Regions from separate parts of the Pseudomonas sp. FFPRI_1 genome, predicted to be linked through region 2. Evidence: riboswitches for the same ligand, from Rfam matches in the RefSeq annotation. Region 2 holds a riboswitch; each other region holds the start of a gene.
The links. A riboswitch is a leader RNA that binds a small molecule or an ion and turns the genes downstream of it on or off. The one in region 2 is predicted to bind cobalamin.

Region 1: it holds a riboswitch for cobalamin, as region 2 does, so the genes downstream of both, ACZ5BO_RS13325 (TonB-dependent receptor plug domain-containing protein) here and ACZ5BO_RS21855 (CbtB domain-containing protein) in region 2, are expected to answer to the same signal.
Region 3: it holds a riboswitch for cobalamin, as region 2 does, so the genes downstream of both, ACZ5BO_RS17625 (TonB-dependent receptor) here and ACZ5BO_RS21855 (CbtB domain-containing protein) in region 2, are expected to answer to the same signal.

Annotation. Positions count from the first base shown of each region.
Region 1 is NZ_AP029168.1:2,989,533-2,992,774, reverse strand. Features, by position in the region: gene ACZ5BO_RS13330 (arginine N-succinyltransferase) at 1-795, shown strand, start outside; cobalamin riboswitch at 1,031-1,231, shown strand; gene ACZ5BO_RS13325 (TonB-dependent receptor plug domain-containing protein) at 1,330-3,242, shown strand, end outside.
Region 2 is NZ_AP029168.1:4,941,861-4,945,102, reverse strand. Features, by position in the region: gene cobM (precorrin-4 C(11)-methyltransferase) at 1-182, opposite strand, end outside; gene ACZ5BO_RS21865 (cobalamin biosynthesis protein) at 265-678, opposite strand; gene ACZ5BO_RS21860 (CbtA family protein) at 675-1,376, opposite strand; gene ACZ5BO_RS21855 (CbtB domain-containing protein) at 1,388-1,576, opposite strand; cobalamin riboswitch at 1,673-1,898, opposite strand; cobalamin riboswitch at 1,995-2,207, shown strand; gene cobW (cobalamin biosynthesis protein CobW) at 2,306-3,242, shown strand, end outside.
Region 3 is NZ_AP029168.1:3,969,214-3,972,455, forward strand. Features, by position in the region: gene ACZ5BO_RS17625 (TonB-dependent receptor) at 1-1,931, opposite strand, end outside; cobalamin riboswitch at 2,106-2,310, opposite strand; gene ACZ5BO_RS17630 (hypothetical protein) at 2,479-3,075, shown strand; gene ACZ5BO_RS17635 (hypothetical protein) at 3,168-3,242, shown strand, end outside.

The sequences.
Region 1 (3,242 bases), 2.0 Mb from region 2:
ACCCTGTTCCTGTGCAACGAGATGACCGGGCAATCCCAGCTCTGCTCGCTGTACCTGCGGCGCGACCAGCGCCAGGGCTACACCGGCCGCCTGCTGTCCACTGCGCGCTTGCTGTTCGTCGCCGAGTACCCTGGCTTGTTCGGCGACAAACTGGTGGCCGAACTGCGCGGCCAGCTCGATGACCAGGGCCGCTCGCCGTTCTGGGACAGCCTGGGCCGGCACTTCTTCAAGATGGGTTTCCAGCAGGCCAGTCGCCTGTCGAGCCTGGGCAGCAAGTCGTTCATCGCCGAACTGATGCCGCGCCAGCCGCTCTACACCTGCCTGCTCAGCCCCCAGGCCCAGGCCGCCATCGGCCAGGCCCACGCCAGCACCGAGCAGGCCCTGAACATCCTGCGTGACGAAGGTTTCAGCCATCAGGGCTGCATCGACATTTTCGACGGCGGGCCGCTGATCGAAGCCGAAGTGGCCAAGGTCCGCAGCGTGCGGGAAAGCCAGGTCCTGCCCCTGCGGGTAGGCAGCCCGGACGACCAGGCGCCGATCTGGCTGATTCACAACCGGCGCCTGGAAAACTGCCGCATCACCGCCGCCCCCGGGCGCCTGGTCTCCGGCAGCCTGCTGGTGGACCGCCTGACCGCCAAGCGCCTGCAACTGCAACCGGGGGACACGGTGCGGGCGGTTTCGCTGCTGGCCTGCCCTGCGCGCCAAGCGACCCAGGCGCAGCTCCACCTGACGCCAGCCACCAGAGGCTGGACCACCCGCAACGCGGCCCTGGTCCAGGATCCGGCATTGCTCTAGCCCCGGGCTCGAACCACGCTCGCAGACACAGGCTGCGCCCAACAACCCCGGCGCTCTCACGGGCCATGGCGCCGCGTCACCCGGGCAGCCGCTCCGCGAGGCGCGCCGCCGGATTGCCACGGCCGCAATCCGCCAGCCCCAGCCACAGCGGCTTGCAGCCGACCGGCGTTCATCCCCGGCCCCCGGCAACACCTGCATGCAAGTGCAACGTTGACGAAGCTGTGGCGCAATGTTCAGATGCCGCCCAGTTTCAGGTGCCTCATGCCGCCGTGCATGAAGTGAAACGGGAAACCGGTGAGCCCTTTGCGGCAAGTCCGGTGCTGCCCCCGCAACGGTAAGCGAGTGCTGCATTCAACAGGCCACTGTACTTGGGTATGGGAAGGCGAATGCAGCGAGCCTCGTGAGCCCGGAGACCGGCCTGAAGCCTGTGTTTGGCAATCCTGCGGTGGGCGGGCATGGGCCGGTATGGTCTCGTGCGCGTGGCCGATACCTTCTCCTGCATGCTTCCCGAAGTCACCTTCGAGAAGACCAAGAATGACCACAATCGATACGTCCCTTGTGCGCACCTGGCGCACCCCTGGCCACTCCCTGAGTGGCGCCTTGCTCGGCTGCCTGTTCAGCCCCCTGCTCCTGGCCGATGACGGTCCCCTCAGACTTGAACAGCAATTTGTTTCCGCGCCATCGGTGGAGTCCACCACCGTCGCCGAAATGGCGAAATTCGGCAGCAAGGTGCAGATCATCGAGCGCCAGCAGATCGAGCGAGCCGGCCCCAGCAGCGACATCACCCGGGTCCTGCAGATGTACGTGCCGGGCCTGTACGTGGCGCCCAAGAACGGCCCCTTCGACTACGGCACCTACTCGCTGCTGGGCGGACGCAACGACGACACCCTGATCCTGCTGGACGGCGTGCGCCTGAACAACCGCCTGTACGGCGGCCTGTACCTGGACACCCTGCCGGCCAACGCCATCGAGCGCATCGAAGTGCTCAAGGGCGGCCAGAGCCTGCTGTTCGGCACCCAGGCGGTGGCCGGGGTGATCAACATCGTCACCCGCAGCCCGCAAACCCGCGAAGCCTCGGGCGAGGTCAACCTGGGCCTGGACAGCTTCATGGGCAGGAGCGGCGATGCCCGGGTGGAACGGATCGTCAGCAACGGCTTCGGCGACCTGGGCCTCTTGGCCTATGTCAGCCACAACGTCTCCGATGGCTACCAGCCGTTTCGCAACAGCGCCTACAGCGCCAGCACCCGGGACAAGAAACGCGCCTATGAGGTGAGCACCTTCGGCGCCAAGGCGATCCAGGGTTTTGCCGACGACTCGCGCCTGGAACTGTTCTACCAGTACAGCGATGCCAACCTGGATTTCGCGCGGGCGGTGAACAACAAGAAGACCACCAACGACCGTATCCAGCAGATCGCCACCGCGACCTTCGAACAGCGCCTGGACGAACGCTTCAGCTACTTCGTCAAGGGCCATGTCAACGACTGGGACACCCGCTACACGCGGATCAACAGCACCGAGACCGGCGCCACCAAGGTGATCAACCACAACGACTACTGGGGCTTCACCGACTGGGGCCTGCAGGCCGAGGGCAAGGCCGAACTGGACGGCGGCCACGTCCTGGTGTTCGGCAGCGACAACCAGTGGTTCAAGGGCCAGGACGATGTGCTCAAGATCGACGACAAACAGGCCCGGGCCAGCGCCCTGTACACCCAGCTGCGCCCGGTGTTCGAGGCCCTGCCCGACTGGCACCCGAGCCTCGGCGTGCGCCACGAGAAGATCAGCGGCGGCGAGAGCGCCACGGTGGGCATGCTCACGTCGTTGTATGAGCTCAACGCTAACTGGCAACTGCGCGGCCAGTACGGCAGCGCCTTCAAGCTGCCCAACGCCGAGCAACTCTACGCCAACGAGGACGACGAAAAGGGCAACCCCGACCTCAAGCCGGAAAAGAGCGTCAATGCCGAGCTGGGCCTGGACTACAAGGGCAGCCTGCTGGCCGGTGAGTTCAACGCCAGCGTCACCGCCTACCGGCGCAAGATCGATGACTTGATTGCCCTCGATGGGATCCACTTCGTCAACGGCGAGGCACAGGTCAGGGTCCGCGGTATCGAAGCCGACGGACGCTGGCAGTTCAGCCCGCAGTGGAACCTCTCGGCGGACCTGACCCGCAACCTGGTGGAGTCGCGCAACGGCGTGACCTTGAGCAACATCCCCGGTTTCTTCGCCCGTTCGCGCCTGGGCTTCGAGTCGCTGGACCGGATGTGGGGCGTGGGCGGCGCGATCCGCTACATCGGCCAGATCGACAGCCCAAAGAAGGTCGACTACGGCCACTACTCGGTGGTGGATGCCGACGCCTACCGCTACCTCGATGGCCCCCAGCGACATCGCCTGAGCCTGCTGGTGGAGAACCTGCTGGACCGCGACTACGCCACCAGCATGACCAGCACCTC
Region 2 (3,242 bases):
ATCTGTTCCAAGTGCAGTTCGGCGCTGTTGACCAGCCGTTCGGCGTGATGCCCTTCAAGCACCGCCTGGGGCACCAGGGAGCCGGCGTAGATGATCACCGGGCAACGCTGGATCAGGCGCAGGCCCTTGACGGTGATCAATTCGGGGTCGCCGGGACCGGCACCGATGAAGTAGACAGTCATGGCTGTTTCCTGTGAAAAAAAGGCGGTAGCGCCGCTTCAGATGAAGATTGCTCATGATCGAGGGCGGGGATTATCGGCGATTCTACCGGCAGGCGGCCAATGCCAGGGTGGCCTGGGCGTATTTCTGGCGGGGCACCCAGAGCCTGGCGGGCTGCTGATGCAGGTGCTCGGCCAGGGCCAGGGCAGCGCTTTCGGCCACGCCGTAGCAGCCGGTACGCTCGAAGGCGATCTGCGAGCGATGGCTCAGGCGCAGGGCGTAGGGGGCGAGTTGACTGCTGCTGAAACAGGTCAGCGGCAGTTCCAGTTGCTCCGCCAGTTGCAGCAGGCCGGGCTCGTTGCGCTTGAGGTCGATGCTGGCCAGGGCCAAGACCTGCGCGGTCTGCAACTGGTGTGCCGCCAGGACCTGGTCGAGCAAGGCGCGCAGCGTGGTCACCGGGCAGCCTTTCTGGCAACCCAGGCCGACCACCAGGGTCGGCGCTGCGCTTGAATCACTCATGCCGAGTACGGGGCCGCACCCTTGCGCCGGAACAGCCAGGCGCTGATCAGCCCCAGGGCCAGCCAGAACGCGGCATTGGTCAGTTGCGAGGCGATCTTGAACTGCGCTTCCAGGGCTTCGGGAGCCAGCATGGAGTGCACTTCCGGCTGTGGCGCGCCGATCACATGAGGGACGGCGATGATGGCCGCACCCAGGATCTTCAGCAGCCAGTTCTGGGCGAACACGATCAGCGCGATGCCCACGGCGGTGGAGGCGGCGGTGCCGACCCACCAGACCTGGCGCTGCACCAGATCGGCGGCCGCGGTGCCCGGCAATTCCGGTGGCAGCCCCAGGGTGGGCGCCAGGCAGAAGGTGGCGTAGCCGGCCAGGCCCCAGAGCAGCCCCTGGGAGGTGCGGTTAGGTGCGCGCAGGGTGTAGAGCCCGGCCAGCATCAGGGCAAAACCCACTGCCACCACCAGGTTGCCGCCGGTGGTGGACAGCACGCGCTGCCAGCCGTCTTCCGGTTCCCAGGCTTCGGCGTCGTGGCTATGCCCGGCCATGGCGCCCTCGGCGTGTTCATGGACTTCGGCCGCGGGGGCCTTTTCATAGGTTTCCGCCTGGAGGATCAACGGGGCGACCCAGAAGCTTTGCAGCAGGGTCAGCAGCAGGGCGGCCAGCAGCCCGGTGAAACCTGCGGTTTGCGCGATACGCTTGATCATCTCGGCAGGCCTCAGTGGCAAGGGAACGCGGCGCTGTGGCGGGTATCGTGGGCAGCGTTGTGCACCGCTTCGATATGGGAGAAACCGGCGAAGTACACCAGGCACGCGCCCAGGATCGAGGCACCGATGGCGGCCACCAGGCGCTGGCTCAGGGTGGAGGTGCTGGTGGTGGTATGGCTGGTGCTGCTGATGATCGACATGGCGCTTCCCTTTGGAGTGTCGGCGGGGAGCGGCGCAGGAAAACCCCGCGTGACGGCCACGCAGGGTTTGCAACAGCGCCCGCCCACCGCGGGTTTGTTATCTGTGTGTTGCGGGCCGGTCTCCGGGCTTGCGAGGGGCAGGGCAGTGTCATGCCGTGCCGGCAAGTGTCGCCTTCCCATGCCTTGGCACAGTGGATTCGACACTTCGCTCGCTTACCGTTGCGGGGGCAGCACCGGACTGGTCACGACTTTGTAGTAAAGCACGTGATTCACCGGTTTCCCGTTTCACCCTGTGAAGGGCACCCGTAACAAGGCGCGTAGCAAATCATGGGCGGGGCAGGGGCGTCAATTGCCATGAACGCAGGCGCAGGTGCCGGCTGGTCGGCGCATTGCCGATTGACCGTCTCCCGCGCTCTGCGTAGCCTTGCGCCTTCGAGGTTCTTCGGCCAGGGGTCGAAGCTAAGAAGGGAACGCGGTCGATGCCGCGGCTGCCCCCGCAACTGTGAAGGGTTTGATTGCTGCAAGGCCACTGCACGAGCGTCGACGACGCCGGCGGGAAGGCGCAGCAAGCGCCGGTGCCAACGACCGGCCAGCCCTCAGCCAGGAGACCTGCCTCGATCCAAGATTCTCACTACAACCGGGCGGGGTGATCCGGTGGCGAAATCTCCGTGCGCCTGGCGCTGCGGCTCTCGTCCCGTTTGCCCACCTGCTTTGCCAAAAGGGCATCCGATGAAAACACTGGCCAAACTCCCTGTCACCATCGTCACCGGCTTCCTTGGCTCGGGCAAGACCACCTTGCTGCGGCACATGCTGGACAACGCCCAGGGCCGGCGCATTGCAGTGATCGTCAACGAATTCGGCGAGCTGGGCATCGACGGCGAGATCCTCAAGCAGTGCTCCATCGGCTGCACCGAGGAAGAGGCCAGCGGCCGGGTCTACGAGCTGGCCAACGGCTGCCTGTGCTGCACCGTGCAGGAAGAGTTCTTCCCGGTGATGCGTGAACTGGTGGCGCGCCGTGGCGACCTGGACCACATCCTCATCGAAACCTCCGGCCTGGCCCTGCCCAAGCCCCTGGTCCAGGCCTTCCAGTGGCCGGAAATCCGCAGCGCCTGCACCGTCGACGCAGTGATCACTGTGGTCGACAGCCCGGCGGTGGCCGCCGGCACCTTCGCCGCCTTCCCCGACCAGGTGGACGCCCAGCGCAAGCTCGACCCCAACCTGGACCACGAATCGCCCCTGCATGAGCTGTTCGCCGACCAGCTGTCCAGCGCCGACCTGGTGATCCTCAACAAGACCGACCTGATCAGCCCCGAAGACCTGGCCAAGGTCCGCCTGGAAGTGGCCGAGGAGCTGCCGCCGGCGGTCAAGGTCATCGAAGCCAGCAGCGGGCGCCTGCCCCTGGACGTGCTGCTGGGCGTGGGAGCCGGCTCCGAGGAACACATCGACAGCCGCCACAGCCACCACGACCATCACCACGACGGCGATGACGATCACGACGACCATGATCACGATGCCTTCGACTCGATCTCCATCGAACTGCCGCAAGCCGATGAAAGCCTGCTGCTGGACGCCCTGACCCAGCTGGTGGTCAAGCACGGCATCCTGCGGGTCAAGGGGTTCGCTGCCATCCCCAACAAGCCGATGCGCCTGTTGATCCAGGGCGTGG
Region 3 (3,242 bases), 970 kb from region 2:
TTGGCATCCAGCACCGTGTAGCCCGGGACATCGACGGTGTTGGCAGTGTTGGCATAACGGGCATCGACGTAGCGCAGGCCCATGCCGGCCTCCAGGCTCTGGGTCAGCGCCTTGTTGAGCCACAGGTTGGCGGTGCGTCGCGGCACATTGGTGGGGCGGTTGCCTGCGCGAGACAGCGGTTTTGCGCCGACCATTTCATTGAAATCATCGTATTCGGCACGCACCACCGAGGCGTTGCCCGAGACCTTCCAGCCCTGCTCCAGGGCCAGTTCCAGGGAGGCCTCAAGGCCGTCGGAGGACTGTTGGCCAACCTGTTGCGCCAGGCGCGTGACCGGGTCGGTGGTCAGGAGCTTCTTCTTGACGATGTGGTAGGCCGCCAGGGTCCATTCGCCACGGCCGCTCCAAAACTGCTGCTTGAGGCCGAATTCGGTCTGCTTGGATTCGGTCAGGTCCAGCTGCTGCTGACTCGGGCTCAGGCTGATCAGGTTGTTGACCCCGTCTTCGCTGGTGGAGTACTGGCCATACAGGGAGAGCTGGTCAGTGACGGCAAACACCAGGCCGGCTCGCCAGTTGCCACCGCTCAGGCTGCGGTCGCTGCGGGAATCGGCTCGCAGGTCATTGCGGTCGATGTGGTTCTGGTCGCGGCGAATGCCGGTGACCAGGGACCAGCGCTCCGACAGCTGCAGGCGGTTTTCGGCAAACAGGGCAAAGGTGCGGGTCGTGCTTTCGGTCTGCGCCGAGAACGGCGACTGACTCTGGAAGTAACCGGGAGCAGGGTTCCAGGGGGCGATGTAGTCACCCCCCAGGTCCTTGTAGGGCGAGTTGTTGGCCACCCCGAAGCGGATCCGGTTGTACTCCAGGCCGACCACGGTCCTGCTGTCCAGGCCGAACAGCGAGTGATTGAAGGTAAAGCTCTGGCGGTCGCCGATCTGTTCCTGGTCGTGCTTGATCTCCAGGTAGTCACCGCGCAGCAACTGGTCCCGGGCGCTGATCCAGTTGTAGGCCTCGGCGTTCCGCCAGTGGCGGCGGCTCTTGATGTAGTAGAGCTGGTTGCTGGCGCTGACGTCGTCGCTGAGCTGCCAGTCGGTATTGAAACGGGTCCACTCGTCGTTGTAACGCTGCACGGCGTTGCGCAGGTTGTAGTTCTTGTCCCGCAGGCTGTCGCGGTACTGGCCTGCGATCAGCGGGGTGCCGAAATAGTTCGAGGGTTCGCTCTCGCCCCGTTCATGGGCCAGGGTGAAGCTCAGGTCATCGCTGGCCTGCCATCGCAGCGCGGCGCTGAGCGCCAGGTTGCGGGATTCGCCATGATCCACCCAGCCATTGCTTTGTTGCTGGTTGAGGGTCAGGCGATAGCTGAGGGTGTCACTCAGCGAACCGCCACTGTCCAGGCCCAGTTGCTGGCGATCATTGGAGCCATACCCCAGGCGCAGGCGGTTGCGGATGTCACCGTCGAAGGGCTTCTTGGGGATCACATTGATCACCGCGCCGGTGGCCCCTTCGCCATACAGCACCGAAGCCGGGCCGCGAATCACGTCGATGCGCTCGATCATCCACGGGTCCACTGGAAAGGTCTGGCTGCCGGCGCCGGTGTACAGGCGTGCGCCGTCGAACAGGGTCATGACCGAGGTGTGCCCGGTAAAGCCGCGGGCCGACAGCGCGGTGTTGCCATTGCCCGGCGTGGCCGCGCTGGTGATGCCCGGTGAACGGGTGACGGCGTCCTGCACGGTCAGGTTGTTGCGGTTAAGGATGGCGTCGCTGCCGAGGCTGCTGGTGCTGGCCGGTGTCTCCAGGGCGCTCAGGTTGAGACGGGAGCCGGCGGGCAGGGGCGTATTCAGGGGCAGTTCAAAGTGCTCTGAAACCCCGCTGACCTGAGTCTCGGGCAACGCCAGGGAGGATTGCTCCTGCGCGAAAACCGAGGTGCACATGGCCATGCACGGCAAGAGGGTAAAACGCAGCGAAGGACTCGCCAGATATTGAAACAGAGAGTTACGGGACATGATTCCTACTACTGATAAGGAATGAATGAATCCCGGAGGGAACAACGCATAGGGAATCGCGGGCAGCCGCGCCCACGCAAACCGGACTGCGCCCGCCCACCGCGGGGTTGTCAAACGAAGTTGCAGGCCGGTCTCCGGGCTTGCGAGGGGCATGAAGCATTCACCTTCCCATGCCTTGGCACAGTGGTCTGTCGAATGCTTCGCTCGCTTACCGTTGCGGGGGCAGCGCCGGACTGATCATCGAAATGACGCACCGGCTTCCCGTTTAACCCCATGCACGACGACATGGGACACCTGAAACTGGCGCGCATGGGACCACCCTTGAGGGGATCTCGTCAATGGCATCAGGCCAGTAGGGCGGGCAGGAGGCGGGCTGTACGGAATAACCCGCTGACCGTGGTAATCTGCGCGCCGCCTGATCGGCGGCACAGCCCATTCACTCGGCTGCCGATGCCGGCGACAACCGAACGGAGAGACACGGATGTTTGACGAGTTGCTCTTCAGCCCCGAGCCGCCTGCCGGCGACGCTGCCTATGCGGGAGGCGGGGCCTGCCTGCCACAGGCGCTGGCTTGGCCACGTGACGCTGAAGGAGTGCCCTTGACCCACTTGCTGGCGATTCCAGGCAGCTGGTTTTGCCCGGCATTGAAGGGCAGCGGCTACTGGGTTTCGCTGTTCATCCCCTATCAGCCCGGCGAGGTGGCCCACTACCGAAGGCTGCGTGCCCGGGAGGGTGCCTGCGAAGCGGTGGTCATGGGTTACCTTCGCGCCGCAGCTGAACGCCATGAGGCGCCAGCGCCGCTGCTGGAACGGGGAAGCATCCGCCTGTTGGCGAACGCCGATCCTGACGATGACGAGAACCTGGCTTCCAAGCTGGATGGCGTGGATGCCTGGTTGCAGTCGGCGCTGTCCTTTCCTGCAGGGCGCCGGAGGCTGTCGATCTATGGGGGCGACCTGGACCAGGCGTTGCCTGCGCACAAAGGCATTCTGTCCGATGGCATGGGCTACCTGTTTCTCGATGAAGACTTTGCAGCACGGACAGGTGCCCAGCTCGGCGGGTTTTTCCTGCAACTGGGGTAGGCCCGCGAACGGGGAGCAGGACGCCTGTCCAGCACAACCCCGACCAGGATCGGAGCACCATCGATGACCTCAAGGACCAAGAGATAAAAGGCATGAGCCAGGACTACAACTTCTTTGCCGCGCAGCTGAAGAGTAACGCCGCGGTCAGCCTGACGGAGGTCAGTGGG